Regions from separate parts of the Mesorhizobium sp. M0239 genome, predicted to be linked through region 3. Evidence: riboswitches for the same ligand, from Rfam matches in the RefSeq annotation. Region 3 holds a riboswitch; each other region holds the start of a gene.
What was found. A riboswitch is a leader RNA that binds a small molecule or an ion and turns the genes downstream of it on or off. The one in region 3 is predicted to bind cobalamin.

Region 1: it holds a riboswitch for cobalamin, as region 3 does, so the genes downstream of both, metE (5-methyltetrahydropteroyltriglutamate--homocysteine S-methyltransferase) here and bluB (5,6-dimethylbenzimidazole synthase) in region 3, are expected to answer to the same signal.
Region 2: it holds a riboswitch for cobalamin, as region 3 does, so the genes downstream of both, NKI99_RS25005 (DUF1636 family protein) here and bluB (5,6-dimethylbenzimidazole synthase) in region 3, are expected to answer to the same signal.

The regions. Positions count from the first base shown of each region.
Region 1 covers NZ_JAMYSG010000022.1:87,100-97,162, forward strand. The annotation lists gene NKI99_RS22680 (alpha,alpha-trehalose-phosphate synthase (UDP-forming)) at 1-905, shown strand, start outside; cobalamin riboswitch at 1,515-1,716, shown strand; gene metE (5-methyltetrahydropteroyltriglutamate--homocysteine S-methyltransferase) at 1,812-4,163, shown strand; gene NKI99_RS22690 (cytochrome-c peroxidase) at 4,607-5,662, opposite strand; gene NKI99_RS22695 (hypothetical protein) at 6,620-6,973, shown strand; gene NKI99_RS22700 (glycosyltransferase family 10 domain-containing protein) at 7,111-8,115, opposite strand; partial or broken gene NKI99_RS22705 (transposase) at 8,240-8,867, opposite strand; gene NKI99_RS22710 (Ros/MucR family transcriptional regulator) at 9,268-9,738, shown strand; gene NKI99_RS22715 (cold-shock protein) at 9,958-10,063, opposite strand, start outside.
Region 2 covers NZ_JAMYSG010000026.1:66,766-76,828, forward strand. The annotation lists gene NKI99_RS24995 (cobaltochelatase subunit CobN) at 1-1,881, opposite strand, end outside; gene cobW (cobalamin biosynthesis protein CobW) at 1,900-2,952, opposite strand; gene NKI99_RS25005 (DUF1636 family protein) at 2,955-3,383, opposite strand; cobalamin riboswitch at 3,422-3,625, opposite strand; gene NKI99_RS25010 (hypothetical protein) at 3,671-3,967, opposite strand; gene NKI99_RS25015 (DUF6348 family protein) at 3,997-4,674, opposite strand; gene NKI99_RS25020 (winged helix-turn-helix domain-containing protein) at 4,726-5,934, opposite strand; gene NKI99_RS25025 (NADH-quinone oxidoreductase subunit A) at 6,266-6,631, shown strand; gene NKI99_RS25030 (NuoB/complex I 20 kDa subunit family protein) at 6,622-7,203, shown strand; gene NKI99_RS25035 (NADH-quinone oxidoreductase subunit C) at 7,208-7,810, shown strand; gene NKI99_RS25040 (NADH-quinone oxidoreductase subunit D) at 7,811-9,001, shown strand; gene NKI99_RS25045 (NADH-quinone oxidoreductase subunit E) at 9,002-10,063, shown strand, end outside.
Region 3 covers NZ_JAMYSG010000001.1:313,377-323,439, forward strand. The annotation lists gene aroC (chorismate synthase) at 1-408, shown strand, start outside; gene ribB (3,4-dihydroxy-2-butanone-4-phosphate synthase) at 520-1,620, shown strand; gene NKI99_RS01500 (MFS transporter) at 1,658-2,881, opposite strand; gene NKI99_RS01505 (TetR/AcrR family transcriptional regulator) at 3,003-3,611, shown strand; gene NKI99_RS01510 (hypothetical protein) at 3,902-4,885, shown strand; partial or broken gene bluB (5,6-dimethylbenzimidazole synthase) at 5,008-5,721, opposite strand; cobalamin riboswitch at 5,737-5,916, opposite strand; gene NKI99_RS01520 (histone deacetylase family protein) at 6,038-6,964, shown strand; gene NKI99_RS01525 (exodeoxyribonuclease VII small subunit) at 6,968-7,219, shown strand; gene NKI99_RS01530 (DUF2277 domain-containing protein) at 7,331-7,597, shown strand; gene NKI99_RS01535 (pirin family protein) at 7,637-8,557, shown strand; gene dxs (1-deoxy-D-xylulose-5-phosphate synthase) at 8,688-10,063, shown strand, end outside.

The DNA of each region.
Region 1 (10,063 bases), on a different contig from region 3:
TCCAGACCGACCGTGATGTGAGCAATTTCCTCGCCTGTGTCCAATCTCATTTGGGGCTGGAGAGCAAGGACGAGGTCGTTTTCTCGGACCGTGGCCAAACGCAATGCCAAAAGTTTCCTATAGGTATCCATCCGAAGCAATTCGAACGGTGTGCCGCAGATTCGCTTGAGGCGCAGAAAGCCTACATTTCGCAGTTGAAACTTGGCGGAGCAAAGCTAGTTATCGGCGTCGATCGGCTCGACTACACCAAGGGCATTGACAATCGGATTAAAGCTTTCGATCTGCTGGCAGTCGAGCCGCAACGTGTCTCGCTCTTGCAAATCGCAACTCCCTCACGTGGCGACATCCAAGCGTACAGCGAATATCGGCGCGACGTCGAAAGACTCGTCAATCAAGTCAACAACCGGCATGGCACGGACGAGTGGATGCCGATTATCTATGAGAACAGGTCGTTCACCCAAGCTGAGATAGCGGGTCTTTACAGAGCCGCGCGTGTTTGCGTTGTGACGCCGTTGCGCGATGGCATGAATCTTGTGGCGAAAGAATACATTGCTGCACAAGATCCGAGCGACCCTGGCGTTCTGGTGTTATCGAAGTTTGCCGGCGCGGCCGAAGACTTCGGCGAGGACGCCCTGCTGGTAAATCCGAGGCTCTCCGACGAGATAGCTACCGCGATCTCAAGAGCGGCCAGCATGCCGCGCGAAGAACGCATCCAACGCTGGCGGAGGATGATGGACAAACTTGAAGCGTATACGATCCACCATTGGTCAGCGGACTTCGTTCGGCAACTGGACAGCAGCCGGGTTACGGTCCCTGCGGATCACTTCCACTATGTTGGCTTGGGCTGGATCAGCGAGGCCCAAATGCCTTCGTATCGGACCGAGCCAGAATTGCACACGCGCTGACGCGTGCACTGGATAAAAACTGGGTCCTGCCGATCGTATGATGCAGAATATGAAGCACGCGAGCTTTGCCTCCATTTGCGCATCCCTCAATGCCGAGCGCTTGGAGAGAGAGATACTTATCCTGACCGCCTGAATGCGGCTTAAGCGGCTTATCGGGACCACAGTCGGGCTTTGCATCAGACCCTTGAGCCAGGCTCCGTCAGTGTGGTCTCTTGCCGCCGAGCGGAGTCATCACGATTGCCTAGTCACCCGTGATGACGACTGGCGTGCCAATTCCCCTCGGACCACGGTTTGGCGCTCACTCCGAGAAAACCGCTTCTACCACGCACGCACGGCTTGCGGCCGCATCGTTAAACATCGCCACCAATGCGATCTTCTGCATTCTAATGACGTTGTCACGCGCTTGAAGTCTTGTCCGAAATCCTTCATCGGCGACCTGCGAGGGATGTCGCAGCCCGACAGGGATCCATTAGTTGGACAATGGTGGCAGCGGAGCAGCGCCGCCAATGGGCGACTGAATATTTCACAATGTTAGACAAGCGTAAAAGCGAAATCACATAACGACATAAACATTTCGTTATGCGTCATTGACAAAAGAGCGGACTGCTGTGATTGTCTGCGTGTCGTGGTTCTCGCGTGCGGCGCTGCCGCAGCGGAGCTAAGAGGGAAGCCGGTGCAATGCCGGCGCTGCCCCCGCAACTGTTAGCGGCGAGCCAACCCCACTCATGTCACTGAGGCGAATACCCTCAGGAAGACGGGTAGAGGCTATGACCCCGCGAGCCAGGAGACCTGCCACGGCGAATTACGTCCACGGGCGGGGTGTCTCGGTGGCCGCTGCAAGCCGGCGTTCGTGCCGGCCTGCTAGCGCCTTCCTTGTCATCGGCGCCCCAACCATCGGGGTATGACATGACTGACTCTCAGGAAATTCCTGTAGCAACGCTCGGCGTGCCGCGCTTCGGTCGTCGGCGAGAACTGAAATTCGCGCTTGAAAGCTACTGGTCCGGAACATCGTCCGCTGGCGACCTTCTCACGACGTCGAAGGCGCTCCGTGCCGCTAGCTGGGAAGAGCAGCGCGATCGCGGCGTGTCGAAAATCCCGTCGAACGACTTCTCGCTTTACGACCATGTGCTCGACACCGCAGCCATGGTCGGGGCCGTTCCATCCCGTTACGGCTGGAATAGCGGCGAGGTCCCACTTGACATCTACTTCGCAATGGCGCGCGGCAACCAGGGTCAGACGGAGGATTGTGGACACGCTGGTCACCAGGAGGAGGCTCATGGACCTGGTGTAACCGCGATGGAAATGACCAAGTGGTTTGACACCAACTACCACTACATTGTGCCGGAACTCGATGATGGTCAGACGTTCGCCCTCTCGTCATCGAAGCCGGTCGATTACTTCCTCGAGGCTAAAGCTCTCGGCATTCACACACGCCCAGTCATCCTTGGACCCATCACCTTCCTCAAGCTGGCGAAATCGCCTGCCGAGGGGTTCGGTCCCATCGCGCTCCTACCGCGGCTGCTGCCCGTTTACGAGCAAGTCCTGCAGAAGCTGAAGCTGTCGGGAGCCGACTGGGTGCAGATCGATGAGCCAGCGCTTGTCCTCGATCTGAACCCGAACGAACGAGCTGCGTTCGAATTCGCCTATGGCCAGCTGTCGAAAGCCGCGCCCGAGCTGAAGATCATGCTGGCTACGTATTTCGGGTCGCTGGGAGACAATCTCGAAACCGCGGTTTCTCTGCCCCTGGCCGGGCTGCATATTGATCTCGTGCGCGCTCCCGAGCAGCTGGAAACGGTGGGTCGGCTCGCTCCGAAGGATCTGGTGCTCTCGCTTGGCTTGATCGATGGCCGAAACGTCTGGCGTGCGAACCTGCCCGCCATTCTCGACCGCATCAAACCGATCGTCGCCGGGTGGCCCTTGGACCGCGTCGAGATCGCGCCTTCTTGCTCGATGCTGCATGTGCCGATTGATCTGCGCATGGAGACGGAACTCGACGCCGACATCAGGTCGTGGCTCGCCTTCGCGGCCCAGAAGACCGACGAGCTGGTCTTGCTGGCCCGGGCCCTGTCCCAAGGCAGGGATGCGGTGGCAGGCGCGTTGAAAGCGTCTGCCGAGGCTGCCGCCACGCGCGTGACATCCACGAGGATCCATGACCCGCTTGTTCAGGGGCGGATCGCTAGCATTGAGGACAGCGCGAAGCGACGAGAGAGCGCTTTTGGCGAGCGCTCCAGAGTCCAAGCCGGCTCACTCGGGCTGCCGCCGTTCCCGACGACGACCATCGGGTCCTTCCCGCAGACGCCGCAGGTACGCAAGGCGCGGGCCGCTCATGCGAAGGGCCAGCTGAGCTATGTCGACTATGAGACGTTCCTGAAGAAGGAGATCGAGGCTGCAATTCGCTGGCAGGAAGAGATCGGGCTGGACGTGCTGGTGCACGGTGAGTTCGAGCGAAACGACATGGTACAGCATTTCGGCGAGCAGTTGTCCGGCTTCGCGCTCACCCAGCATGCGTGGGTACAAAGCTATGGGTCGCGCTACGTGCGTCCCCCCATCATTTTCGGCGACGTATCGAGGCGCAATCCGATGACAGTGCGCTGGTGGCAATTCGCCCAGTCGCTTACGGAAAAGCCCGCGAAGGGAATGCTCACAGGCCCAGTCACCATTCTCAACTGGTCTTTTGTTCGCGACGACGTACCCCGCTCCGAAGCCTGCCGCCAGATCGCGCTCGCCATCCGCGACGAAGTGATGGATCTCGAAAGATCCGGCGCAAGGATGGTCCAGATCGATGAGGCCGCGTTTCGCGAAGGATTGCCACTGCGCCAATCTGACTGGAAAGTCTATCTCGACTGGGCTGTCGAATGTTTCCGGATCGCTTCAACGGGTGTAAAGGACGCGACTCAAATTCATACCCACATGTGCTATTCGGAGTTCAACGAGATCATTCACGCGATTGCTGGAATGGATGCGGATGTCATTTCGATTGAGACGTCGCGCTCGAAGATGGAACTGTTGGACGCCTTCACGAGCTCCAAATATCCGAACGAAATCGGTCCCGGCGTCTATGATATTCACTCACCACGCGTCCCGGAAGTCGGCGAGATTTCGGACTTAGTCATGCTTGCCCGCGAGCGACTGTCCGACGGCCAACTGTGGATAAACCCGGACTGTGGCCTCAAAACGCGCAAATGGGAGGAGGTCCGCCCTGCCCTCATGAACATGGTCGCTGCAGCACGCGCGCTCCGGCAGAAAGTGCAGGCGTAAGGCTTCTCTTCCTCACCGTGTGGGGAGTTGCCGGTGGCGGATGTCGGCCGGGAATATGCCAAACCGATCACACTCTTGAAAATAAGCCACACGGCGAAAATGTGCGATTTTCCTTCGGCACGTGTCCTCATCCTGCAGAAATATAAATGTGACACCACGCTATAGTATTGGTCCTTGGGAACATACAGGCCCGCGCCTCGAACAAATCGTACACACGTCGTTTCTCAAAGTAGACTGCTTGGCATGTCCGCTCAGGCGGCGACAATATATGATGCTGCGCGTCTGTCCGCTTCCCCAGTTGATTTGCGCAGACAACGGGCGAGGTTGCAGGTTTCGGGTATTGCTAGCGTGGCCCGCCAATTCGGAGATGGACGTGGCAATTCGTGTGGCCCAAGTAAAAGCCGCAATCATTTTCGATTGCGACGTCCGCAGCCAGTTGGCCCTTATTTTCCTGAGATCTGCGTTACAGGCCGGGGCGTTGTCGCCGTTTCGGAGGGTAAGATGGGATAGGTGACCTCGGGTGCCTCTCCGGTCAGCGAGTTGAGGAAGGCAACAAGCAGATCAACTTCTTCGTCCGCCAGTACTACGCCAAGCTGGGTGGTCCCCATAATAGCGACGGCCTGTTTCAGATCCCAAACCTTGCCCGAATGAAAGTATGGCGCGGTGAGTGCAACGTTGCGCAGCGGCGCCACGCGGAAAACATAGTAGTCATCGGCTGCATTGGTGACCGCAAATCGGCCCTTGTCTTTGTCCGGCAGGACCTCGGCGCTGGGCTGTTCCACGAGGCCGAATGGGAAATAGGCTTGCCCACCAACGTTGATGCCGGCATGGCAGGACGAGCAGCCTTTGTCCATGAAAAGCGCCAGGCCCTGTTTCTGTTCGGAAGTCATGGCAAGCTCATCACCATTCAGGAAGCTGTCGAACGGGGCCGGTGTGACCAGTGTCGCCTCGAAGGCTTCGATCGCCTTGGCGAAGTTGTCGAAGGTGACCCGATCGGCTTCAGCCGGAAAAGCTGCATCGAACCACTCGACATATTGCGGCATGGACTTGAGCGTGGCGATGACTTGGTCCGGTGTATTGGCCATTTCGATGCCGGCTTGGACCGGTCCCTTCGCCTGAGCCTTCAGGTCTGCGGCACGACCATCCCAGAACTGAGCGATGTTGAAGACAGCGTTCAGTACAGTCGGCGCGTTGCGCTGTCCCTTCTGCCAACCATGGCCGATCGAGGTTTCGTGATTGTCGTCGCCGCCGGTGGCCAGGTTGTGGCACGAGTTGCACGACAAGACGCCTGACGCCGAGACGCGTGGATCGAAGAACAGTGCCTTGCCGAGAGCGATCTTTTCCGGGGTGACCGGGTTGTTGGCGACTGTCGGCGTGGTGGATGGCAAAGCCCTGAAGGTGGCCAATGCCGTATCTCTGAGGTCGGTGGGGATCGAATCCGCAGCAAAGGCGGTGGGTGCCAGCAAGGTGACAGCCATCGTTCTGAATAGGATTTTCATAAATGGTCTTCCTGCGTCGTGCACGCAGCCACTATGCGATCTGCGGCTCATGAACGCCCTGAGCTAGATCAGTTGAGGGAGAGGATCGGGGTCTGGCACCTGTTTTCGCGGCTGAGCTGGGACCCTCTTGGAAGTGATCGCTCTTCTCGATTGGACTTCAGGGAGGAGGAGTATCCCTGCTCGGCAACCGTTTGTATGCATCAAAGCACGCCCTGAGGGCGGCTTCGTAGATTCGGTCACTGCGATCTTCCCGCCATCGTTGAGAAAGTCGATAGCATCCGCAAGAATGGCAATCTCTTGCAAGATGTGCGCTGCACGCCTTGCGAAAAGGTGACCTTCTGAAACCTCAGGGTTCATTCGTTCCTCCTGACCGGCTGATTGCGTGAATCGACGTTGTCGACACCCGCCGGCTGCACATTGTGATGTCACCAGCGATGGCGGTTTCAATACCTAAGCAGCGACGGTCTATGCGACAGTATGGACGTCCTATCGGAATAGCCGGTCCGCCTTGTCGATCGTCACACCGGCATATAGCTCCGCTTCTACGAACATCCCATCACGCGAGGAAAGACATGGCCAATACGCGCAGTATCGCCAATCTAGCCCTTGTGCCGGCGCGGCGCTTGAGCAGGTCCACCGGCTGTAACTGCCTCACACCTCGATCCACAGATCCTAGGCGATGACCACCTTGTCGTCATCATTTGACGGACGCGGGGCATTGGCCCATAAGCGAGCCACCGCAAACTGTGCGGTTGCCAATGCGTAATGATGTGAATTGGAATGATCTTCGGTTTGCGAAACACGCACGTCCGACGCAGCTTGCGTTGACAGAGGCGGTTTTACGCGCAATAGCACTTCCGCCGGCCTATTTTTGTGGAGTTCAATTGTGGTTCGGCCAAGGGAGCTGGGCGCCGGACCGGCCCCGTGTAAACCTCATCAAAGAGAGAGAGACCCTGCATGGAAGAATTCTTACCGCGCATCGCCACTGGTGCCGGCATCGGCCCGGCTCTCGCAGAGAAGGGCGTTGGGTTAATGCTGGGTTTCCTGCAAAGCCACGCGGCCGACGGTCCCGTTGCGCGCATGATCGATGCCATTCCGGGAGCTTCGGAATTAGTAGCGAAGTATCATGGCGACGACCCAGAGGGTGGCGGCCTTATGGGGCTTGGCCAGCAATTGATGAGTGAGGGTCTCAGCATGGCAAAGATCGCCGGCCTCGCCAACGAGACGATCGCCTGCGCCAAGGAACATGCCGGCGACGAACTCGTGGACGAGGTCCTCAATTCCGTTCCTGGCCTTCCCCAGTTCGTCTGATCAGCGGCAGCCGGGGGCGCATGACCTCGTGCGCCCGTGCCGGCCCGTCTGCGCAGCAGGCATTCTCCGCCGAGCGTTCCGTACCGATCTCGCCAGACCACCGACCGCCGGGCACGCGAAGCGAGCGTTGGAGTACTTCATTCGTCTATTCCAAAATCGACCTCAGGCGAATCGATGTGTATAATTTCCGGCGGTAAGGGTTTATCCTGAACGCTTTCGATGAAGCTCGCGAGATAAGCAAACGTATTGTATTTCTCGAGGACCAACCGCTTCGCCTCTCTTATTGCGCCGCGACGTTCCTTCCAGAGGTCCGAGTCGATGATTTCTTGAATTTTTGGGATTACGTTCTTGTCCTCTGGGTCAATCAGAACCATAGAGTCCGAAGGGAAGAACCTCGTGATTGCAGGGCTGCCGTAATAGATCGGCATTGTTTCAGCAACGAAGCAGTCCATAAGCTTCTCTGTAAAATAGTAATCAGCACGAGTATTCTCGAACGCTATACTGTAACGGTAAGGTGCGAGTGCGTTCCATTTATCTCCAATCAGCCGAAAACCTCGGCCGAACAGGTCAAAATCGAGCTCCTTTCTCAGCCGTTCCAGAAACGCCAGCCGATATCGATGTCCTTTAAGCAGGGCGATGTCACTGGTAATCCATGAGAGCCGAAGCGGCTTATCCACGACTTCGCTGACCAGAAGTTGGTCATATGTCTTGTTTACAGACCAAGACCGAGTGATAGGTGGAGACAAAACGAATCGGCGCGCTGCATTCTGCCGAGCAGCCAGCTCTGCGTCACACGTCAGGACGATAGTATTTTTCCCCTGCCCTTCATGAAACGCGCGATGAGCTTTCGTCGGCGGTTCGCCGATTGCAAAAATTGTCCTGTTTGGGCTCGCCTCGATATCAACAGGGAGCCCGAAAAGAGAAGCAGAGTTAAAGACGATATGCCAATCGGGCACGAAGGATGTCGTGCGAACAAAAGCGACATTGTTCCAGATTCCACTGCCCTTTGGAGTGAGATGGTGGATTGCATCATCCAAAACGCCCCAAGAATCTAGACATGTAGCTACAATGGGCGCCGGGCGTTCCGTCAACAATTTGGCCGACAAAGAAGTTTCACTCCCTTCACTCGTGAAGGTACTCAATCGCCATTCCGGATTGCGGTAACATTGGGCAGCATAAACCTTCCGGGACCCGCTGTCGAGGCAATTGTCGCTTTGCACTTGACCAGGTTCTTCCTCGCTTTGTGTGGTGATCAGGCCGGCTGAGTGGCAGCATGCGTGCCCTAATGAGTTCGCAGCCCGCTCTGCCCAATGGTACGTTTAATCGTCTTCAGGCGGTTGATCAGCCCTTCCGCCTGGCCGTTGCTCCACGGTAGTCCAATGGCATCGCGAAGGGCATCAGCGTCACGGCGTAGGACCCGACCGAAACGCGTGATGGCGACGGACCCGGAGTTGACGCCACGTCGATCGAAGTGTCGAGCTCGCCCAATTCACAGGCCCCGCAAAATGCCGCGGAAGCGCATGGCAAGCCTGCGCATAGTGACAAACTCATGTGATCCCTGCTTCAGGACGTCGACCTTTGTGGCCTGGTTGATCATCAGCACATCCCGAGGCTTCGTGCAGAGGGCCGGGGCGACTACCGGCGAGATCACACGGCCGGTCGCGGGATTCGTATGGGACAGCGTCGCTGGCTGGTTGACGCGTATGATTGAAGCAGGCGACGCACTGTCCTTGCCCGGCCTCTCGGCGCGGCGCCAACTTGCGAGAAGCCGCTCCAGATTCGAGAAGCTGCCCGTGTCGCCGCGCTGTTAAACGTGGAACAGGTGTCGTCCGCAGCGATTGCCATCTCTCGAGGACCGGCAAAGAAACGCCTCGAAATACATTGATGTCCTTGGTTACCAGCGGCGGTTCCCAGCCCCTTGGAAGAGCGGCTCACCGGGCGATGAACTTACATTTGGCCATTGCCAACGAACGTCCATCGTCCCTGACGCCCACCAGCAAGCGATCACGATCCCTCGATTCACAGTCCAAAGAAGTAATACCGAGACAAAAATACCGCGCTTAGGCCCGAGACTACTAGCAAATTCGACGCAAAGTTACAGCCGGGACGCGTCACGCACCTCGGCAGCGTCGCCAACAACGAGTGGCTCAGCGTCACGACGGGAAATATGGCGCATCAATGTCGCTTCTGGACGAGCATTGGCAATAACGCTGTCGAGACATTGTTGCTTTCAGCGGCAACCGGCCCTATGAAGCGACGCTTCGCTGACTATGTTTCACCGCCTGGAGAGTTTCATGACAGAAGAAGCCGGAAAAAACGTCGACACCCTCATTGAGCTTGCCGCCGATGTCGTGTCGGCCTATGTCTCCAACAATCCGATCCCGGTGGGGGATCTCCCTGCCCTCATCGGCCAAGTGCATGCGGCTCTGAGAGCGACGGCCGGAGGTGTCTCTGCGCAAGAGCCGGTTGCCCTTACGCCTGCAGTCCCGATCAGGAAATCGGTGACACCGGACTACATCATCTCCCTTGAGGACGGGAAGAAATTCAAATCACTAAAGCGCCATCTGTCGACCCACTATGGGCTGACGCCGGATGGATATCGGGCCAAATGGGGCCTGCCCGCGGATTATCCCATGGTCGCGCCGAACTACGCCGCGGCGCGCTCGTCATTGGCCAAGACGATGGGGCTCGGCCGCAAACCGAAGGCGCCGGAAGCGCCGGAGCCTGCGCCGACGAAGCGAACCCGCAAGAAGGTCGCGGCTTGATTTCGGCAATCGAGATTCGTTCTGGAGCGTTGCAGCCATCGGCTTAATCTGCGCGTCATATAAAAAGGCGGGGACAACCCCGCCTTCCTTTCAAACAACCTTGTTTCATGAGGAATTCGCGACGCCTGCAGCAATCTGCTGCCCTCAGTTTTTGCTCGGTCCCATCGAGCGGCCGTGAGGACTTATGTGCTTACTCTTGCCAGGACGCAGGAGAAAATTTCAACCAGCTTTGCTGAGGCTGCCAGCGGAGGACTTGCCCGTGCGGCGATCCTGCTCGATCTCATAGTTGATCTTCTGGCCGTCAGCGAGGGCCGAGAGGCCCGCG
Region 2 (10,063 bases), on a different contig from region 3:
GTCGGCGCGGCGGTCGACGGAGCGGCCGCGGTCTGGGGCGAGGGCTACGGTGATGTTGCCGAAGGTGGCGGCGCGGAAGGGGAAGTGGGCGGCGGTTGGCGCTTGAGCACCCCCCTCTGTCCTGCCGGACATCTCCCCCGCAAGGGGGGAGATTGAGCTCTCATTGCCGCTTTCGCCAGCTACGAACGTCGCAGAATGAGCGCCGATGGCGGAACTGCCGATCTCCCTCCTTGCGGGGGAGATGTCCGGCAGGACAGAGGGGGGTGCCTCGCACAAACCTATCTCATATTCAGCCTTCCAAGCTGCATCTACGGCAGCAATTGCTGCAGACGGCAGTGCCTTCGAGAACTCCACATAATCCCTCAAGGCCAAGCCATGCCCGCCCTGGCCCAGTCGCGCCAGCAACTCACGCGGCGTTTGCGGAATCCCCTCAACGACATAGCCCTGTTCGCTGAGGTCCTGCAGCATGGCCAGCACGCTGGACGGGACATCCAAACCCACGGCGTAGCCGGTGCGGCCGGGGGCACTGGGATAATCCGGGATCAGGATGGCTAGCTTGCGCTCGGCGCGGGGCGTCTCTTGCAACTTGATAAAGGCCGCGACGCGGTCAGCCACTTGCGCCACACGATCCGGTTCCGGCCGGTTGGCAAAGGCGCGGTGGCCAAGTGCTGGATCGGTCTCGCTCTCACCCTTAAAGGAAATGGCGCCGGCCAGGATGCGGCCGTCGAGTTCGGGCAGCACGACATGCATGGCAAGGTCGGCGGGCGCCAGGCCGCGCTGGTTGGTCTCCCAGACATCGTGGCGGGTGGTGGCGACGATGACCTGGAAGACCGGCATGCCGGCGCGGTCGAACAGGGTCTCATTGCCGGGTTCGGCGCCGGACGCGAAAGCGGTCGCGGTGATGATGGCGGCGGGTTTCAGCGAGGCGAGTGCTGTTTCCACGAAGGCCAGGGATGCGGGGTCCTTGAGGCTGGAGACGAAGATGGGAACCGGCTTGATGCCGCGCTGGCGGAGCGCTTCGAAAAGCGCATCGATGGGCGCGACATCGGCGGCCAATAGCATCGAGCGATAGAACAGGATGGGGATGATAGGAGCGTTGACGTTGTCAGCGTCGAGTTCCTTCACACCCCCCTCTGTCCTGCCGGACATCTCCCCCGCAAGGGGGGAGATTGCGCTGTCATTGGAGATTTCGCCAATTGTCGAGGTTGCGGACGCGTCAGCTTCTAATGAAACGGGAAAAGAGCCGGCTTTGATGAAGTCCGATCTCCCCCCTTGCGGGGGAGATGTCCGGCAGGACAGAGGGGGGTGTGAAGGATCACCAACGACCCCAAGTCCTGGCTCATAAAACCCGGCTTTCGGCACTGGAACCGGCTCTGCTACGTCCGCATCCGATCCAGCCAGTCGCGCCAGCCTCCGCACCAGCGCGCTCATATTCGCCGGGCCGCCCTCGCGGAAATAGTCGAGCAGGCCATCGAGCTCCTGGCGCGGCAGCGTCGAGGCTTCGATCAGGCGCAGATCCTCGTCGCGGCATTCGCCGGGCAGCAGCGCCAGCTTTATGCCGTGTGCGCGAGCGGTCGAGGCAAGCTGGTCGCAGCCGTAGCGCCACCAGTCGTAGCCGCCGAGGAGGCGCACGAGGATGACCTTGGCGTGGCGGGTGACGCTGTCGACCCAGAGGTCGACGGACATGGGATGGCGCAGGTCACGCAGGGCAGCCAGCCGCATCGAGGGCAGGCGGCCGGCATCGGCCTTCCAGGCTGCCGCCAGTCCGGCGAGGTCGCTGTCGGTGAAGGACAGGGCCACGATATCCGCCGGCGTCTGCCGCAGATCGACCGGCTCGGCGAGGTCGTCGAGCGAGGCGGATGTCGTGGTGAGGATGTGCATCGCAACCCGTGTCCGAGATCAGCCGGCGAGTATACGCTCGATCGCCGGGCGGTTCAGCCCCTTCAGGCCGATGACGACGAGACGCGAGCGGCGGTCGTCCTGCGCGGTCCAGGCGCGGTCATAGTAATGATTGACGCGCGGCCCGACGGCCTGCAGCAAGAGCCGCATCGGCTTGCCACCGACCTCGACGAAGCCTTTTACACGCAGCACGTTTTCTTCTTCGGCGACTGTGGCGACACGCTTTGCCAGTTCATCGGGATTGGCGATCGAGGCAATGTCGACAATGAACGTGTCGAAGTCGTCATGTTCGTGGTCGAATGCGCCGTCATGGTGGGACTTGCGGTTTTCGATGTCGTCCTCGACGGCGAGACCGAGCCCGAGCAGCACGGAGGGATCGACCTTGCCATGCGACGTCGGCACGATCTTCACGGCGCGGGCGGAGTGTTCGCCAATGATGGCGTTGGCGCGGGCGGTGCCGGCGGCGTCCATCAGGTCGCTTTTCGACAGGATGATCAGGTCGGCGCAGGCGATCTGATCCTCGAACACTTCTTCCACCGGATCGTCATGGTCGAGCGTCTCGTCCCCGGCGCGCTGCGCCTGCAAAGCATCCATGTCGTTGGCGACGCGGCCTTCGGCCAATGCCGGCCCGTCGACCACGGCGATGACGCCGTCGACTGTGACGCGGCTCTTTACGCTCGGCCATTGAAACGCCTGGACCAGCGGCTTGGGCAGCGCCAGGCCCGAAGTCTCGATCAGGATGTGGTCGACCCTCGGCGTCAGCGCGAGGATCTTGTCGAGCGCCGGGACGAAATCGTCGGCGACGGTGCAGCAGATGCAGCCATTGGCCAGTTCGACGATGTTTTCCTCCGGGCAGGTGTCTATGCCGCAGCCCTTGAGGATCTCGCCATCGATGCCGATGTCGCCGAATTCGTTGACAATGATGGCAATGCGCTTGCCGCCGGCGTTTTCCAGGAGATGGCGGACCAGCGTCGTCTTGCCGGCGCCGAGGAAGCCGGTGACGACGGTGCAGGGAACGCGGGAGAGGTTCGCAGGCGAATCTGGGGCAGTCATGGTCAATCCTTCAGCAGGTCTAAGGGAGGGATGCGGGCAACGAGGCCACGCTTCAGGCTATCGGGGCGGCCGCGCCATGGAATCAGGCCGTCCTTCGAGGTGGCGAAGAGCTTGGCGCCTGTCACGAGGTCGGCGCCGCTGGTCGTGGTCAGGTCGCCGAAGACATAGCTCCAGCACCCGTCGCGCAGGATGGCGGCGCTGAGGCGGCGCTTGCAATTGCCGAGGCATTCGACGCTGCGGATGCGGATGTCGTCGCCGGATGCGGCGCGGCGCGTGTCGTCCGCCAGCAATTCGCCGGCGCGGGGATGAGCGTCGGCGCCGGTCTCATCGCGGCAGGAGGCGCAGACGATGATGGTGACGCCGGCCAAGGCATCATCATGGCCGGACGAAATATCCGCTGTGCCAGCCGAAAAACTGCTGTCGTGGTCCAAGATCGGGCTCCTTGCCCGGAAACCCGCCGGGCGATCGGATTCTAAAGTCGCAGACGGCAGGTCTCCTGGCTCGCGGGTCATCGCCTTGGTAGCCGCCTTCCCGGGAACTCCCCAGTGGCTTTCGGCCTTGGCTCTTCGCTTACAGTTGCGGGGACAGCCGCGGATTTGGGATTTTGCCCCGCACCGCATTCCCTCTTAGCTCTTGCCGTTGCGGGCAAGAGACCATCTGAACCGGATTTAGGCTTTTGCGGGCAGCGGTGTCAACGCAACGCAGGGGCAATCTGAAATCAGGGGCGGGGACGCTTCACTACCACTGACCGCTCTTCGCGAATGCCATCTTCGTTGTTGGGATCAGGAAAAGCTGTAACGAAAGCCGTCAGAAGGATATCTCCATCTTGCCGGTCCAGCCATCCGGCGCTGTCACCCACATCGAAGTAAATGCCATCAACTTTGAAGCCAAATGTGTCTCCAGCAGGTCTAGGGTAGCGTTTTCGGATTGCCTGCGCATGTACGTCCCATGAAAAGGACGAAATCCTATCGAGGCACTCCTGCACCTCTTGGGTCAGCCTGGCTTTGATATCCATTGTTTATCCGCTAGCCTGTGTACGTTGGCTCAATTGTTATCTCCCGGCAACGCAAGGATGACCTGACGCAGCGCCTGGTACCCGTCGCCGTGGTGCCAGTCCTGATCAACGAGGAGCTCTTGACCTTCCGGCCAAGTTTCGTTGTCCAGGAGAATTTCGTTGCCGACCAGTGCTCCGCCATAGCTCGCCAGGAATATCCGGATGAAATGACTGCCAGGGCGAACCTTAGCCGTGAACAGTTTTTCCAAGCGGGCATAAAACGCTGGATATGTCCGGTTGAGAGTGCATTCCACTGCAGCCTGTGTGATCACAGGTCCACCGTAGATCTTCCAGCCAGCATCATTCCGTTGCCAGAATGCAATCTCGGCTTGCATGTTCTCGCAAACATGCTCCGCAAGGCCCTCGATCAGCACATGAAATACACCGATCAGGAATTTTCCGAATGCTTGGAAAATCGCCTGTTCACGCGTGTCGCCCAGTCCAACAAAAGATTCGATGACCGGCTGAGTGCCTAGCAACGGTGAGAAGACGTAGATTTCGAGAACAAGCCTGCGACCCGAGCCTGACGGCTCCTTGTCGAAAACTTGGGCTTCAAAGCGCAGGTCTTCCAGTCCAATCCAGACATCGTTCTGTCCACGGATGGCGCTGATCCCATGCGCAATCAACGCTTCGTGGATCAGGTCGAGAACCTCTTGCGATGCCATCATTGAACCTAGGCCGACAAAACTCCCTCAAACGGCTGCAGCCGACGGCTGATGTCAAGAGCGCCCGTCGCTGATCACGCTCAGCAGCGCCGGACCCAAATCCCCGGCAGGCGTCACTTCGATGCGTTCGAGTCCGAGCCAGCCCTGCATCTGCTTCAATTCCTCGAACAGCTCTGCAGCGGTTTCAGGCGGTGCACCGGGCTCCGCATAGGCCGCATGGACGCGCAGTATGCTGGCCGGACGGTCGGCCTTGAGGTCGACGCGTGCCACGATCCTGTCGCCGAGCAGGAACGGCAGGACATAATAGCCATATTGCCGCTTGTCGGCCGGCGTGTAGATCTCGATGCGGTAGTGGAAATCGAACAGCCGCTCGGTGCGCGACCGCTCGAAGACGACCGGATCGAACGGCGCCAGCAGGGCGCGGGCCTCGACTTTGCGCGGCAGGCGGGCGTCTTTATGAAGATAGGCCGGCTTGTCCCAACCTTCGACACGCACCGGCAGCAGCTCGCCCGTTTCAACCAGTTCCTCCAGCCGGCCCTTCATGTCGGCCGGCGACAGGCGGAAATAGTCGCGCAGGTCGCCTGAAGTCGCCACGCCGTGGGCGCGGGCAGAAATGCGCAGCAATTCGCGGTGCGCGTCCTCGGCTGCCGGTACCGGCAGATCGAGGATCGCCTGCGGCAGCACGCGTTCGGGCAGGTCATAGAAGCGCTCGAAACCGCGGCGGTGCGCCGTGGTGATGCGCCCGGCCCAGAACAGCCATTCGAAGGCGTGCTTGGCATGGCTCCAGCCCCACCAGCCGCCCGAGCCTTTCTGGCCTTCGAGCGCGGAAGCGGCGATCGGGCCGCGCTCGGCGACCTGGCGGTAGATCTCTTCGATGTAGGCGGCGTGCTCGCGGCCCCATTTGGCGAGGCCCAGATACATTTCGTCGCCGCGCTCGGCGCGCTGCATGCGCCAGCGCATCAGCGGGTATGTCTCGACCGGCAGGAAGGAGGCCTCGTGCCCCCAGTATTCGAAAACCGTGCGCTTGCGCGTCACGGCCGCGTTGTCGAGCAGCGAGAACGGGTAGGGGCCAAGGCGCGAATAGAGCGGCATATAATGAGCGCGCACCACCGCGCTGACGGAATCGATCTGCAGCAGGCCGGTGCGGGAGAGGGTGCGGGCAAAATGTCGGCGGTCAGGCGTGCCGGTCGGGCGGGGATCGAGAAACCCCTGGGCGGCAAGCGCGATGCGACGGGCCGTGGGGAGCGAGATCTTTTCCTTCATGCAGGCATCACTTTGAAGTGTTTTGACCGAGGGTCGAATGGCTGATTCCAACCCATGCTAGCAGGGTTTTGGCGGCATCCATGTCAGGAGAGAAAAGTGGAGTAAAAAGCGAAGGAAATCAAACAGGAGCGGATCGGACCAGTTTGCCGCGATATGCCGTCCAGGTCGGTGTTTTGAACAAGGTTTGACTTGCTTCGCTGGAAGTGCTGCGCTAACCCTCGCCGCGTTGCAGCATAGGCCCTTAAAACGGTTCAGCGGTTAAACTGTCACGCTTCCGCATTAGGGTCCGGTGCTGTAATCAAAGTGGATTGGCGCCAACGGAAAGCCGAGCATGAACGCACTCTTGAGCTCATACCTGCCCATCGTCCTGTTCATAGGCGTGGCGCTGGTTGTCGGCCTGGCGTTGCTGGCCGCACCCTTCCTGGTGGCCTATCGCAATCCCGATCCCGAAAAGCTTTCCGCCTACGAGTGCGGTTTCAACTCGTTCGACGACGCGCGCATGAAGTTCGACATCCGTTTCTACCTGGTGTCGATCCTGTTCATCATCTTCGACCTGGAAGTGGCCTTCCTGTTTCCGTGGGCGGTGTCGTTTTCGAAGATCGGCATGCTCGGTTTCTGGTCGATGATGGTGTTTTTGGCGGTGCTGACCATCGGCTTTGCCTATGAATGGAAAAAAGGAGCGCTGGAATGGGATTGAACGACAGTTCAGGCACCCTCGTCGCGCCGAAGCCCAAGGGTATTATCGATCCCAACACCGGCAGGCCGGTGGGGGAGGACGATCCCTTCTTCCTCGAGATCAACAATGAGTTGGCCGACAAGGGCTTTTTGGTCACTTCGACCGAGGCGCTCATCACCTGGGCGCGCAGCGGGTCGCTGATGTTCATGACGTTCGGCCTCGCTTGCTGCGCGGTCGAGATGATCCACACCTCGATGCCACGCTATGATTCGGAGCGGTTCGGCGTCGCGCCGCGTGCGTCCCCGCGCCAGTCCGACATCATGATCGTCGCCGGCACGCTGACCAACAAGATGGCGCCGGCGCTGCGCAAGGTCTACGACCAGATGCCGGAACCGCGCTACGTCATCTCGATGGGCTCCTGCGCCAATGGCGGCGGCTACTACCATTATTCCTATTCGGTGGTGCGCGGCTGCGACCGCATCGTGCCGGTCGACATCTATGTGCCCGGCTGTCCGCCGAGCGCCGAAGCGTTGCTGTACGGCATTCTTCTGCTGCAGAAGAAAATCCGCCGCACCGGCACGATCGAACGGTAAATCCATGACCGCATCCCTGAGCGAACTGTCGACCTATCTCGGCGAGAAGCTGCCTGGCCGCTTCAGTGACGGGGTGCTTGCCTATGGCGAGCTTACCGTTCACGTCGAGCCGCGCGATCTGGTCGAGGTGATGACCTTCCTGCGCGACGATGCGCGCTGCCAGTTCATCTCGATCATCGACGTCTGCGGCGCCGACTATCCGTCGCGGGCCAAGCGCTTCGACGTCGTCTATCATCTGTTGTCGCCGAAGCAGAATGTGCGCATCCGCGTCAAGGTGCAGGCCGACGAGGAAACCATGGTGCCGTCGATCACCGGCGTGTTCCCCGGCGCCGACTGGTTCGAGCGCGAGACCTACGATCTCTACGGCGTGCTGTTTTCGGGCCATCCCGATCTGCGTCGCCTGCTGACCGACTACGGTTTCGAAGGCCATCCGCTACGCAAGGATTTCCCGCTGACCGGATTCGTCGAGGTGCGGTACGACGACGAGGCCAAGCGCGTCATCTATGAGCCGGTCGAGCTCAAGCAGGAATTCCGCAATTTCGATTTTTTGTCCCCGTGGGAAGGTACGGATTACGTGCTGCCGGGTGACGAGAAGGCAAAGCAGTAAATGGCTGAAACCTCGGTCCGCAACTTCAACATCAATTTCGGCCCGCAACACCCTGCGGCGCACGGCGTTTTGCGCCTTGTGCTGGAGCTGGACGGCGAAGTCGTCGATCGCGTCGATCCGCATATCGGGCTCTTGCATCGCGGTACCGAAAAGCTGATCGAAGCCAAAACCTATTTGCAGGCGATCCCTTATCTCGATCGGCTCGACTATTGCGCGCCGATGAACCAAGAGCACGCCTTCGCGCTCGCCGCCGAGCGCCTGCTCGGCATCGAAGTGCCGAAGCGCGGGCAGCTGATCCGCGTGCTCTATTGCGAAATCGGCCGCATCATGTCGCACATCCTCAATGTGACGACGCAGGCTATGGACGTCGGCGCGCTGACGCCGCCGCTGTGGGGCTTCGTCGAGCGCGAAAAGCTGATGGTGTTCTATGAGCGCGCCTCCGGTTCGCGCATGCATGCCGCCTATTTCCGTCCCGGCGGCGTCCATCAGGACCTGCCGCAGAATCTGGTCGAGGACATCGGCAAGTGGATCGACCCGTTCCTGAAGTCGATCGACGACCTCGATCAGTTGCTGACCGGCAACCGCATCTTCAAGCAGCGCAATGTCGATATCGGCATCGTCTCGCTGGCGGATGCCTGGGCCTGGGGTTTTTCGGGCGTGATGGTGCGTGGCTCGGGTGCAGCCTGGGACCTGCGCAAGTCGCAGCCCTATGAATGCTATTCGGAAATGGATTTCGACATTCCGATCGGCAAGAACGGCGACTGTTTCGACCGCTACCTCGTGCGCATGGAAGAAATGCGCCAGTCGGCGAAGATCATGCGCCAGTGCGTCGATCTCCTGCTCGGCAAGGAAAGCGCCGGCCCGGTGTCGAACCTCGACGGCAAGGTGGTGCCGCCCAAGCGCCAGGCGATGAAGCGCTCGATGGAAGCGCTGATCCATCACTTCAAGCTCTACACCGAGGGTTATCGTGTACCCGCCGGCGAGGTCTATGCCGCCGTCGAAGCGCCGAAGGGCGAATTCGGCGTCTATCTGGTTTCCGACGGCTCCAACAAGCCCTACCGCTGCAAGCTGCGCGCGCCGGGTTTCGCGCATCTGCAGGCGATGGATTTCCTCTGCCGCGGCCACATGCTGGCCGACGTCACCGCCGTTCTCGGCTCCCTCGACATCGTGTTTGGTGAGGTCGATCGCTAAATGTCAGTCCGCCGTCTCGCAGAAGCCAGCGCCCAGCCAGCATCCTTCGCCTTCAACCGGGCGAATGCCGCGGCTGCGAAGCAATGGATCAAGAAATATCCGAAGGGCCGTGAGCAGTCGGCCATCATCCCGCTGCTGATGATCGCACAGGAGCAGGAAGGCTGGGTGACGAAGGCGGCGATCGAGACGATCTCCGACATGCTCGGCATGCCGCGTATCCGCGGGCTCGAGGTCGCGACCTTCTACACGCAGTACCAGCTGAATCCGGTCGGCACGCGTGCGCATATCCAGGTCTGCGGCACCACGCCCTGCATGCTGCGCGGTTCGGAAGCGCTGATGGATGTCTGCCGCTCCAGGATCCATCACGACCAGTTCCACGCCAACGACAAAGGCACCTTGTCCTGGGAAGAGGTCGAATGCCTTGGCGCCTGCGTCAACGCGCCGATGGTCATGATCTTCAAGGACACGTTCGAGGATCTGACGCCGGAACGCCTGGCTGAAATCATCGATCTCTATGACGCCGGCAAGGGTGCTTCGGTGGAACCGGGGCCGCAGAACGGCCGTACCGGCTCGGAGCCGGCCTCCGGCCTCACCACGCTGAAGAGCGAAAAGGCGATCCTCAAGTCGACCCGTGAAAGGGAAGCCAGGGAAGCGGCCAGGGCCGCCAGGGCGGCGCCCGACGCGATCATCGCAGGGCCCGTGCCGGCACCGGCTGCGGCCCCTGTCGCGCCGTCCAACACCAGCAAGCCGAAGACCGACGCCCCTGAAACCAGCCCGGCATTGAAGACGCCTTCAAAAACCAAGGTCGCGCCGACGGTTGAAAAGGCGGCGAGCGTTGCCGCCCCACTGCATTCGGCCGCCAATGCCAACAAGGCAGACTCCAAGGTCGAGCAGGTTTCCAAGCAGCGCAACGGTCCAATAACCAAGGCCGAGCCGGCATCCGCCTTCAAGGCGCCGGAGGTCAAGGTACCGGCAGCCAAGCCGGCCAAACCGTCGCTCGAGGACAAGAACCGTCCGGCCGGCATCGATAAACCGGTACAGGTCGATGACCTAAAGCTGATC
Region 3 (10,063 bases):
CAGGACATCGCCTCCGGCTTGATGTCGATCAACGCGGTCAAGGGCGTCGAGATCGGCAACGGCTTCGAGGCCGCCCGCATCACCGGTGAACAGAATGCCGACGAGATGCGCATCGGCAATGACGGCAAGCCGGTGTTCCTGTCCAACAATGCCGGCGGCATCCTTGGCGGCATCTCGACCGGCCAGGCGATCGTCGCCCGTTTCGCCGTCAAGCCGACCTCGTCGATCCTGACGCCGCGAAAGTCGATCGACAAGGACGGCAAGGACGTCGAGATCATGACCAAGGGCCGCCACGATCCATGCGTCGGCATCCGCGCCGTGCCGATCGGCGAAGCAATGGTTGCCTGTGCGATCGCCGACCACTATCTGCGGCATCGGGGACAGACGGGGAGGGGAATAGGGGAATAGGGGAATAGGGCAATATGTTGCGCTCTTAGTCCGGCCGGCCAAATCTTTTTGCTTTTCCCTACTCCCGTACTGCCCTACTCCCTTATTCCCCTGCGAGCGAAGCGAGTACCCATGCCTTACGACCAGAAAAAAATCGTCGAAGCCCTGCGTGCTTTCGAACGCGGCGAGATCGTCGTCGTCATGGATGATGACGGGCGCGAGAACGAGGGCGACCTGATCGTCGCCGCCGTCCACTGCACGCCCGAAAAAATGGCGTTCATCGTTCGCCACACGTCCGGCATCGTCTGCACGCCGATGCCGCGCGAAGAAGCCAAGCGGCTTAACCTTGCGCCGATGGTCGCCGACAACGATTCCGCCCACACCACGGCTTTCACCGTCAGCGTCGATTTCAAGCATGGCACCACCACGGGCATCTCGGCCGAAGATCGCACTTTGACCGTTCGCAATCTTGCCAACGGCAATGTCGGTGGCTCGGATTTCGTCCGGCCCGGCCACATCTTCCCTTTGATTGCGCGCGAAGGCGGCGTGCTGATGCGCTCCGGCCATACCGAAGCCGCGGTCGACCTGTGCAAGCTCGCCGGCCTGCCGCCGGTCGGCGTCATTTCCGAGCTGGTCAATGATGACGGCACCGTCAAGCGCGGCCCTCAGGTGCAGGCTTTCGCCGAGGAGCATGGGCTGAAGCAGGTTTCGGTCGCCGACCTCATCGCCTACCGGCAGCGCAAGGAAACTCTGGTCGAACGCGTCGCGTGCTCGGAAATCGACACGCTCGGCGGCAAGGCACAGGTCTTCACTTACACGCTGCCGTGGGACTCCATGCATCACGTCGCGATAGTCTTCGGCGACATCCGCGACGGCGAGGAGGTCCCGGTGCGTCTGCATTCCGAGGATGTGGTGACCGATGTCTTCGGCACCAGCCACCGGCTCGACGCCATCATGAAGGCGATGGGTGAGCGCAGGCGCGGCGTCATCGTCTATCTCAGAGAAGGCTCCGTCGGCGTTGCGCATCAGGAACGCAAACGGCCGGCCAGCGGCGACCGCGAGGATCACGAAGAGGCTCGCCGCCGCGAAAACGAGTGGCGCGAGATCGGGCTCGGCGCGCAGATCCTCAAGGATCTCGGCATCTCCTCGATCAACCTGATCGCCTCGCGCGAACGCCACTATGTCGGCCTCGAAGGTTTTGGCATCCACATCGCCAAGACCGAGATCCTCTAGGCAGCTAGCGCCCGGCTCGAAACCGGGCGCTATCTGATTATTCCGCGGCAATCGCGGCCGCTTCACATACGTCCATCTCGCACTCAGTCGTGGCAAGGCTGCGTTGGCCAAGCAGCACCGTGGCCAGCGCGATCGTGCCTGAAGCCACCGACACCCAGAACCCGTTCGGTGCACCGAACGCATCCACCACCGCGCCGGCCGCGAACGAGCCCAGCGCCATGCCGATGCCGATGCCGGTCATGACCCAGGTGATGCCTTCGGTCAGCATCGCTTCCGGCACATGCCGCTCGATCAGGCCGAAGGCCGTGATGAAGGTCGGCGAGATCGCCACACCGCTGATGAACACGGTCAGCGCCAGCAGCGGCACGGTGTCGGCGGCGAGCGGCAACAGCGTGCCGAGCGCGACGAGGGCGACTGCGATGGCGAGCTGGCGTTGCAGCGGCGCCTTCAGGCTGAGCGCGCCGACGATGATGCCGAGCACGAACGATCCCAGCGCATAAACGCCGATGACAAGGCTGGCGGCGCCGGGTTGGCCAAGCTCCTTGGTGATCGCCACGGTGGTCACTTCCGTCGTCGCGAAGGTTGCGCCGACGAAGATCAGGGCAAGCGTGATGATCTGAACCGGCCGCAGGCGGATCGCCGAGCCGCTTGAGTTATGGTCGACCGGCCGCACCTGGGGCTCGGTCGAGCGTTGCAGGATGAAGGCCGCTGATCCGAATGCGAGAAATAATGTGCTCACCAGAACGCCGGCTTCCGGGAATAGGGCGGCACTCAGGCCGACCGATAACGATGCCCCGGCGATATAGACCAGTTCATCGGCCACGGACTCGAAGGCGAATGCGGTGTTCATCTGCGGTCGTCCTCGGAAAATCTCTGTCCAGCGCGCCCGCACCATCGCAGGTATGCTTGGCATGGCGGCGGCCAGGAGTGCCGACACGAACAGCGTCCACACCGGCCAGTCCTGGTTGGCCGCCGCTATGAGGACGGCGAAAGCCAGCACCGCGATGATAGTGGTGGGCACGGCGATTCGTGTCTGGCCCAGGCGGTCCACCAGTCTCGATATTTGCGGCGCGACGAAGGCGTTGGCCAGCGCGTATGTCGCCGAGACGGCTCCAGCCAGCCAGTATTCGCCGCGCGCCTGCGACAGCATCGCCACGATGCCGATGGGCGCCATGGCGATCGGCAGGCGCGCGAGGAAGCCGGCGGCCGCAAAGCCCTTGGCGCCGGGGGCACGAAAGATTTCCGCATAGGGATTTTGCATCGGTTGGTTCCTCGACAAAGGACGATTGGACAATTACATACGGAGCGTATGATTATTAGATAGAGCATACGCCGCGTATGTCAATTAGCATACGAAGCGTATGTGAATAGGTCCAGGACACATGCACAAACCCCGCAAGGAGATGATCGCCGAGACGCGCGCAAAGCTTATTGCGGCGGCCCGTCATGCCTTCGGCACAACAGGCTATGCGGAAGCCTCGATGGATGATTTCACCGCTTCGGCCGGGCTGACGCGCGGTGCGCTCTATCATCATTTCGGCGACAAGAAGGGGCTGTTGCAGGCGGTCATAGCCCAGATTGACGGCGAGATGGCGGCGCGCATCAATGAGGTCGCGTCGAGAGCGCCGACCCGTTGGCAACATTTCGTCGACGAATGCTCGACCTATATCGAGATGGCGCTGGAGCCGGAAATCCAGCGCATCATGTTCCGGGATGGCCCGGCCGTGCTGGGGGATCCAGCGCAATGGCCGAATTGCAGTGCGTGCATCGCTTCAATGACCGACCATCTGACCGCGCTGCAGGAGGAGGGGGTCGTTGTCTCCAGCCTCGACCCCGAGACGGCCTCGCGATTGATCAACGGAGCGAGCAGCCAGGCAGCGCAACGGATCGCCAATTCGAGCGACCCCGAAGCGACGTCGAAGAAGGTGGTGACGGCGTTCAAGCAACTGCTCGAAGGCCTGCTCAAGAAGCCGGACCCGCAGTCGAATTGAAGTTCCCACCGGAGCTTTCGTGCCCGGCAGCTGTTCCCGATAGGAATTTTTTCTTGACTCGGTGACCTCAGCTAAGGTATATATTCGTCCATGGTGCTGATTTGCGCCAGTGACCCGCCGCACAGGCGGGTTTTTCGTTTGATGCTCCGTCAGCCGCGCGCCGGCGAAAGGCTCCGAAAGAAAACCGTCAGCCCGAATTCGTTGCCCTTCGGCGTCAAGGGCCGGCAATTGACAATCGCCGGGTTGAGCCCATCCTCTTCCACCATCTCTGAGGCGGAGATTCGGGGCACATGTGGGATTTCGAGATCGGCCGGTCGGTGTCCATCATGATGCGGACCTGGCCGTTCATCGTCTTTCGCATGATCGTCTATTTCGGCATCACACTGGCCTACATCATGGCGACCGGCACCGGTGCCTCGGTCGGCTATGGCGTCGGCCATATCTCCACCGATCCCGACGGGCCCATGTCCTTTGCCCTGTGGGGCGGCGTGGTCGGGTTTGGCATCGTCTCGATCGCGGTCTACTGGATCCGCGAATACATCCTCTACATCGTCAAGGCCGGCCACATCGCCGTCATGGTTCATCTGATCGACGGCCGCGACATTCCCGGCGGTCAGGACCAGATCGCCTACGCCAGGGATATCGTGACCCAGCGTTTTGCCGAGGCCAACACCCTTTTCGTCGTCGACCAACTCGTCAAGGGTGCCATCCGCGCCATCACCAGCCTGCTCGGCGGTATCGCCGCCTTCCTGCCGATACCGGGCCTGAGCGGCCTGGTCTCCTTCATCAACACCGTGATCCGCCTGTCGCTGACCTATGTGGACGAGATCATCCTCGGCTACAACATCCGCATCAATTCAGCCTCGCCGTTCGAGACGGCGCGCCAAGGCGTCGTGCTGTATGCCCAGAACGGCAAGGTCATGGTCAAGAACGCCGTCTGGCTGGCGGTCATCATGTGGGGCGTGTCATTCATCATCTTTCTGATGATGCTGGCGCCTGCTGGCGCAATTCTGTTCCTGATGCCTGGTCAGCTCGCCGGCTGGGCTTTTGTGCTCGCCATCGTCTTCGCCTGGGCATTCAAGGCGGCGTTCATTGAACCCTTCGCCATCGCCTGCTTGATGCAGGTCTATTTCAAGACCATTGCGGGCCAGGTGCCGGATCCCGCCTGGGACGCCCGGCTGGCCGAGGCGTCGTCGAAGTTCAGAGAGCTCAAGGACAAGGCGCTGGCCTCCTTCGGCGGTTCGCGCTGGGGTACGGCCGGCGCCACACCCTGATCCGCTGGGCGGGTGATGTCTGGTGAGGCAGAAACGGTGTTGAGGCGCGCCACGGTGGATTTGAGCTGTGTCTCGCCTTGCCCGGAAAAGGTCTCGCTCATGATCAGCTCCGGCAGCGGCAGCCGCCGTCCCCAGCCATGCGTTTCAAGGTCCGGTTTGGGAGCGAACTCGGAAACACGGCCGACGCAGAGATAGGCGATCGGCGTTACGTGGTCCGGAATGGCCAACAGCCGCTTCAGCGCCTCAGCCTCGATGATGCTCACCCAGCCGACGCCAACGCCCTCGGCACGCGCGGCCAGCCAGAAATTCTGCACCGCGCAGACGGTGCTGTAGAGATCCATCTCCGGATTGTGCCAGCGTCCCAGCGGCGAACCCTTCGAGCGCTGCCGGTCGCAGGTGATGCAGATGTTGAGCGCGCTCTCGCAGATGCCTTCCAGCTTGAGCTTGCGGTACAGCGCCTGTTTTTCCGCCTCGATCGCCGGCAGTTCCTGTTCTCGCGCGGCCAGGAACAGGTCGCGCACCTCCGCCCGTCGTTTGACATCGCGAATGACAATGAAATTCCATGGCTGCATGAAGCCGACCGATGGCGCGTGATGGGCGGCAAGCAGCAGCCGTGCCAGCACGTCGTCATCGATCGCGGTGGGCAGGAAATGGCTGCGCACGTCACGCCGCGTGAACATGGCGCGGTAGACCGCATCGCGCGCATTCTGGTCAAATCCATCGTCAATGGCAGCGGTCATGTGTTCCGGCATCGCTTGTCCCCTTGCGATTGCAGATTCAAAACTGACAGAGCGTACTTTGTGCGTCCAAGTAGACGCACGTCGCTCTGATGCCATCCGCCTGACCACGCGGATGACAATGCCTGCCAGGCCGGTCTTCTGGCTCGGGATCAACCCGCGTCCGGTGCCTTCCCGTCATCGACAGTGGCATTTACCGGCGCGGTCCCCCTCACAGCGTTGGGCACGCCACGGAATTCAACCGTGTTCCCGATTCTCCCGCTTGCGGCGGGCACCAGGCAGTACCAGGGACCTTACGCCGAAGCGCCCGCGGGGCCAATGCCTGCGGCGACGCGAATGGACGCAGTCGCGATTTTCCCCAGTCATCGGCCGCCCGTGCATGGCCTTTGTCGATCCGGGTCACTAGATTAGGACGATGACCACCCGTCTCTACACCCATCCGATCTTCCTCGAGCATCTCACGCCGCCCGGACATCCCGAGCGGCCCGACCGCTTACGCGCCATCGAGCGCGTGCTCGACGACGAAGCCTTTGCCGGGCTCGATCGTATTCAGGCGCCGGAAGGCGACGAGGCCACCATCCTCTACGCGCATCCCGCCGATTTCGTCGCCCGCGTGCGCGCCGCCATCCCCGACGAGGGGATTGCCCGCATCGATGCCGACACCACTGCCAGCCCGAAGAGCTGGCAAGCGGCGATCACCGCGATCGGCGCCGCCAACGCCGCCGTCGATGATGTCTTTTCGGGCCGCGCCGACAACGTCTTCGTCGCCGCCCGGCCGCCCGGCCATCATGCCGAAAAGACCACGGCGATGGGCTTTTGCCTGTTCAACACGGCGGCGATCGCGGCGCGTTATGCGCAGAAGAAACACGGTGTCGAGCGCGTTGCCGTCGTCGACTGGGACGTGCATCACGGCAATGGCACGCAGGATATTTTCTGGGACGATCCGTCGGTGCTCTATTGCTCGACACACCAGATGCCGCTTTATCCCGGCACCGGAGCGAAGACCGAAACGGGCGCCGGCAACATCGTCAACGCACCGCTGGCGCCGCAGACCGGCAGCGAAGTGTTTCGCGATGCCTTCCTGTCGCGCGTCCTGCCCGCGCTCGACAATTTCGCGCCCGACCTGATCATCATTTCGGCGGGGTTCGACGCGCACCACCGCGATCCGCTGGCCGAGATCAATCTGACCGAGGATGATTTCGACTGGGCGACCGGCCAGCTGATGCAGCGCGCGGCACGCCACAGCGGCAACCGGCTCGTCAGCCTGCTCGAGGGCGGCTACGATCTGCAGGGATTGGCATTTTCGGTCGCCGCCCATGTCGGGCGACTGATGAAAGGATGAATGATGGCCGATGAGACCAACGAAGACGTCAAGGCGATGAGCTTCGAGCAGGCACTCGATGCGCTGGAGAAGATCGTCGATGATCTGGAGCGTGGCGACGTGCCGCTCGACCAGTCGATCAAGATCTATGAGCGTGGTGAGGGGCTGAAGGCGCATTGCGACCGGCTGCTGAAGGCCGCCGAGGACAAGGTCGAGAAGATCAGGCTGTCGCGCGACGGCAAGCCGGTTGGAACGGAGCCACTCGACGCGGATTGAGGCTCGGTCCGAACGATGGCCTCGCCTCACCGGTTTTTGGACATGATCATGATCGAGGATATAACTCGTTCCGATTGAAACAGCTCAAGGACAAGAGGAGATACGGAAGCGATGTGCAGAAACATCAAGACCCTGTTCAATTTTGATCCGCCGGCAACCAATGACGAGGTGCGCGACGCGGCTCTTCAGTTCGTCCGCAAGCTGAGCGGAACCACGCGACCCTCGAAGCAGAACCAGCACGCCTTCGACCATGCCGTCGAAGCCATCGCCGCCTCGGCGCGCGAACTGCTCGATTCCCTGGAAACCCACCAGCATCCGCGTAATCGCGAAGAGGTGGCGGCCAAGCTGCGGGCAAAGGCGGCGATCCGCTTTGCCTGATGCGGCCAGGCGGCCTTCGACCACCGACAAGGAGAGTCCATGAGCTTCTTCCCCGGGAAAGACCCTGAGGCAGGCGATGCCTTCGCCAGCGATCAGATCGAATTGATGGTCATACCCAACGCCAAGGATATCGGCGGTTTTCAGGTGCGCCGTGCCCTGCCGACGGCAAAAAGGCGGCTGGTGGGGCCTTTCATCTTCTTCGACCGCATGGGGCCCGCGGTCCTGCGCGCCGGTCAGGCACTGGATGTCCGTCCGCATCCGCATATCGGCCTGTCGACGGTCACCTATCTGTTCGACGGCAAGATCCGGCACCGCGACTCACTCGGCACCGAAATGGTCATTCAGCCCGGCGACGTGAATTTGATGACCGCCGGCCGCGGCATCGTCCATTCGGAGCGTACACCGGAGGAACTGCGTGGCGCGCCGATGTCGGTATCCGGCCTGCAGACATGGCTGGCGCTGCCGGACGACAAGGAAGAGGTGGCACCGGTTTTCGAGAATACCGCAGCGCTTCGGCTTCCCGAGATCGAAGCCGAAGGCGTCAACGGGCGCCTCATCATCGGCGATTTCCAGGGACTGCGGTCCCCGGTCAGGGCCGACACGGAGACGCTCTACGCCGACCTGCGCCTGGCGCCCGGCGCCAGCGTGAAAATCCCTGCTGATGCGGAAGAACGCGCCATCTATACGCTGGAAGGCGAGGTCTCAATTTCGGGTGATGTATTCCCAGCCGAACGGCTGCTGGTGTTCCGTCCCGGTGACGAGATCGTCGTGTCGTCGCAGACCGGGGCGCATTTCATGCTGTTCGGCGGCGCCTCTCTTGGTTCGAAGCGTTACATCTGGTGGAATTTCGTCTCGTCGTCCAAGGAGCGCATCGAACAGGCGAAAGAGGAATGGAAGACGGGCCGCTTCGACATCGTTCCCGGAGACGAGGAAGAGTTTATTCCGCTGCCGGAAAGCTGATGCCCTGTCACCCAAAAGTGGCAGAACGAAATGCATAGACAAAAGACTAGGGCCTGATCCGCGTCACTGACACACATTTACTTTCGCCGGCCGGCGGCCTATTCGCCCATCAACCGAAAGCCCGAGCACCGTGAACGCAACGCCGCATACGCCGCTTCTCGACAAGGTCCGCATCCCGGCCGACCTGCGCACGCTTGCCGAAAGTGAACTGCCGCAATTGGCGTCCGAGCTTCGCGCCGAGCTGGTCGACGCCGTGTCCCGCACGGGTGGTCATCTGGGCGCAGGGCTTGGCGTGGTCGAGCTGACAGTGGCGCTGCACTATGTCTTCAACACCCCCGACGACCGGCTGATCTGGGATGTCGGCCACCAGGCCTATCCGCACAAGATCCTGACCGGCCGCCGCGACCGTATCCGCACGCTGCGCCAGGAAAGCGGTCTGTCCGGCTTCACCCGCCGCGCCGAGAGCGAGTACGATCCCTTTGGCGCCGCCCACTCCTCGACGTCGATATCGGCCGGCCTCGGCATGGCCGCCGCCCGCGATCTCTCCGGCGGCCGCAACAACGTCATTGCCGTCATCGGCGACGGCGCCATGTCTGCCGGCATGGCCTATGAGGCGATGAACAATGCCGGCGCGCTCGATGCACGGCTGATCGTCATTCTCAACGACAACGACATGTCGATCGCGCCGCCGACCGGCGCGATGAGCGCCTATCTGGCGCGGCTGGCCTCCGGCAAGGCCTATATCGGCCTGCGCGATTTCGGCAAGAAACTGACGTCCTATCTCGGCAAGCGCGCGGATCGTGCGATCACAAGGGCAGTCGAGCATGCACGCGGCTACGTCACCGGCGGCACGCTGTTCGAGGAACTCGGCTTCTATCACATCGGCCCGATCGACGGCCACAATCTGGAGCATCTGATCCCGGTCCTGAAAAACGTCCGCGACAATGGCGAAGGCCCGGTGCTCATCCATGTCGTCACCCAGAAGGGCAAGGGCTATGCGCCGGCCGAAGCCGCTGCCGACAAATATCACGGCGTCAACAAGTTCGACGTCATCACCGGCGCGCAGGCCAAGGCGCCAGCCAACGCACCGGCCTACACCAAGGTGTTCGCCGAAAGCCTGGTCCAGGAGGGCCGCGAGGACGACCGTATCGTCGCCGTCACCGCAGCCATGCCGAGCGGTACCGGCCTCGATTTGTTCGGTGAAGCGTTCCCGTCGCGCACCTTCGATGTCGGCATCGCCGAACAGCACGCGGTGACCTTCGCCGCCGGCCTTGCCACCGAAGGCTACAAGCCGTTCGCGGCCATCTATTCCACCTTCCTGCAGCGCGCCTACGACCAGGTCGTCCACGACGTCGCCATCCAGAAATTGCCGGTGCGCTTTCCCATTGACCGGGCCGGCTTCGTCGGCGCCGATGGCGCCACCCATTGCGGCGCCTTCGACACCACCTTCCTGGCGACACTGCCGGGTTTCGTCGTCATGGCGGCCGCCGACGAGGCGGAGCTGCG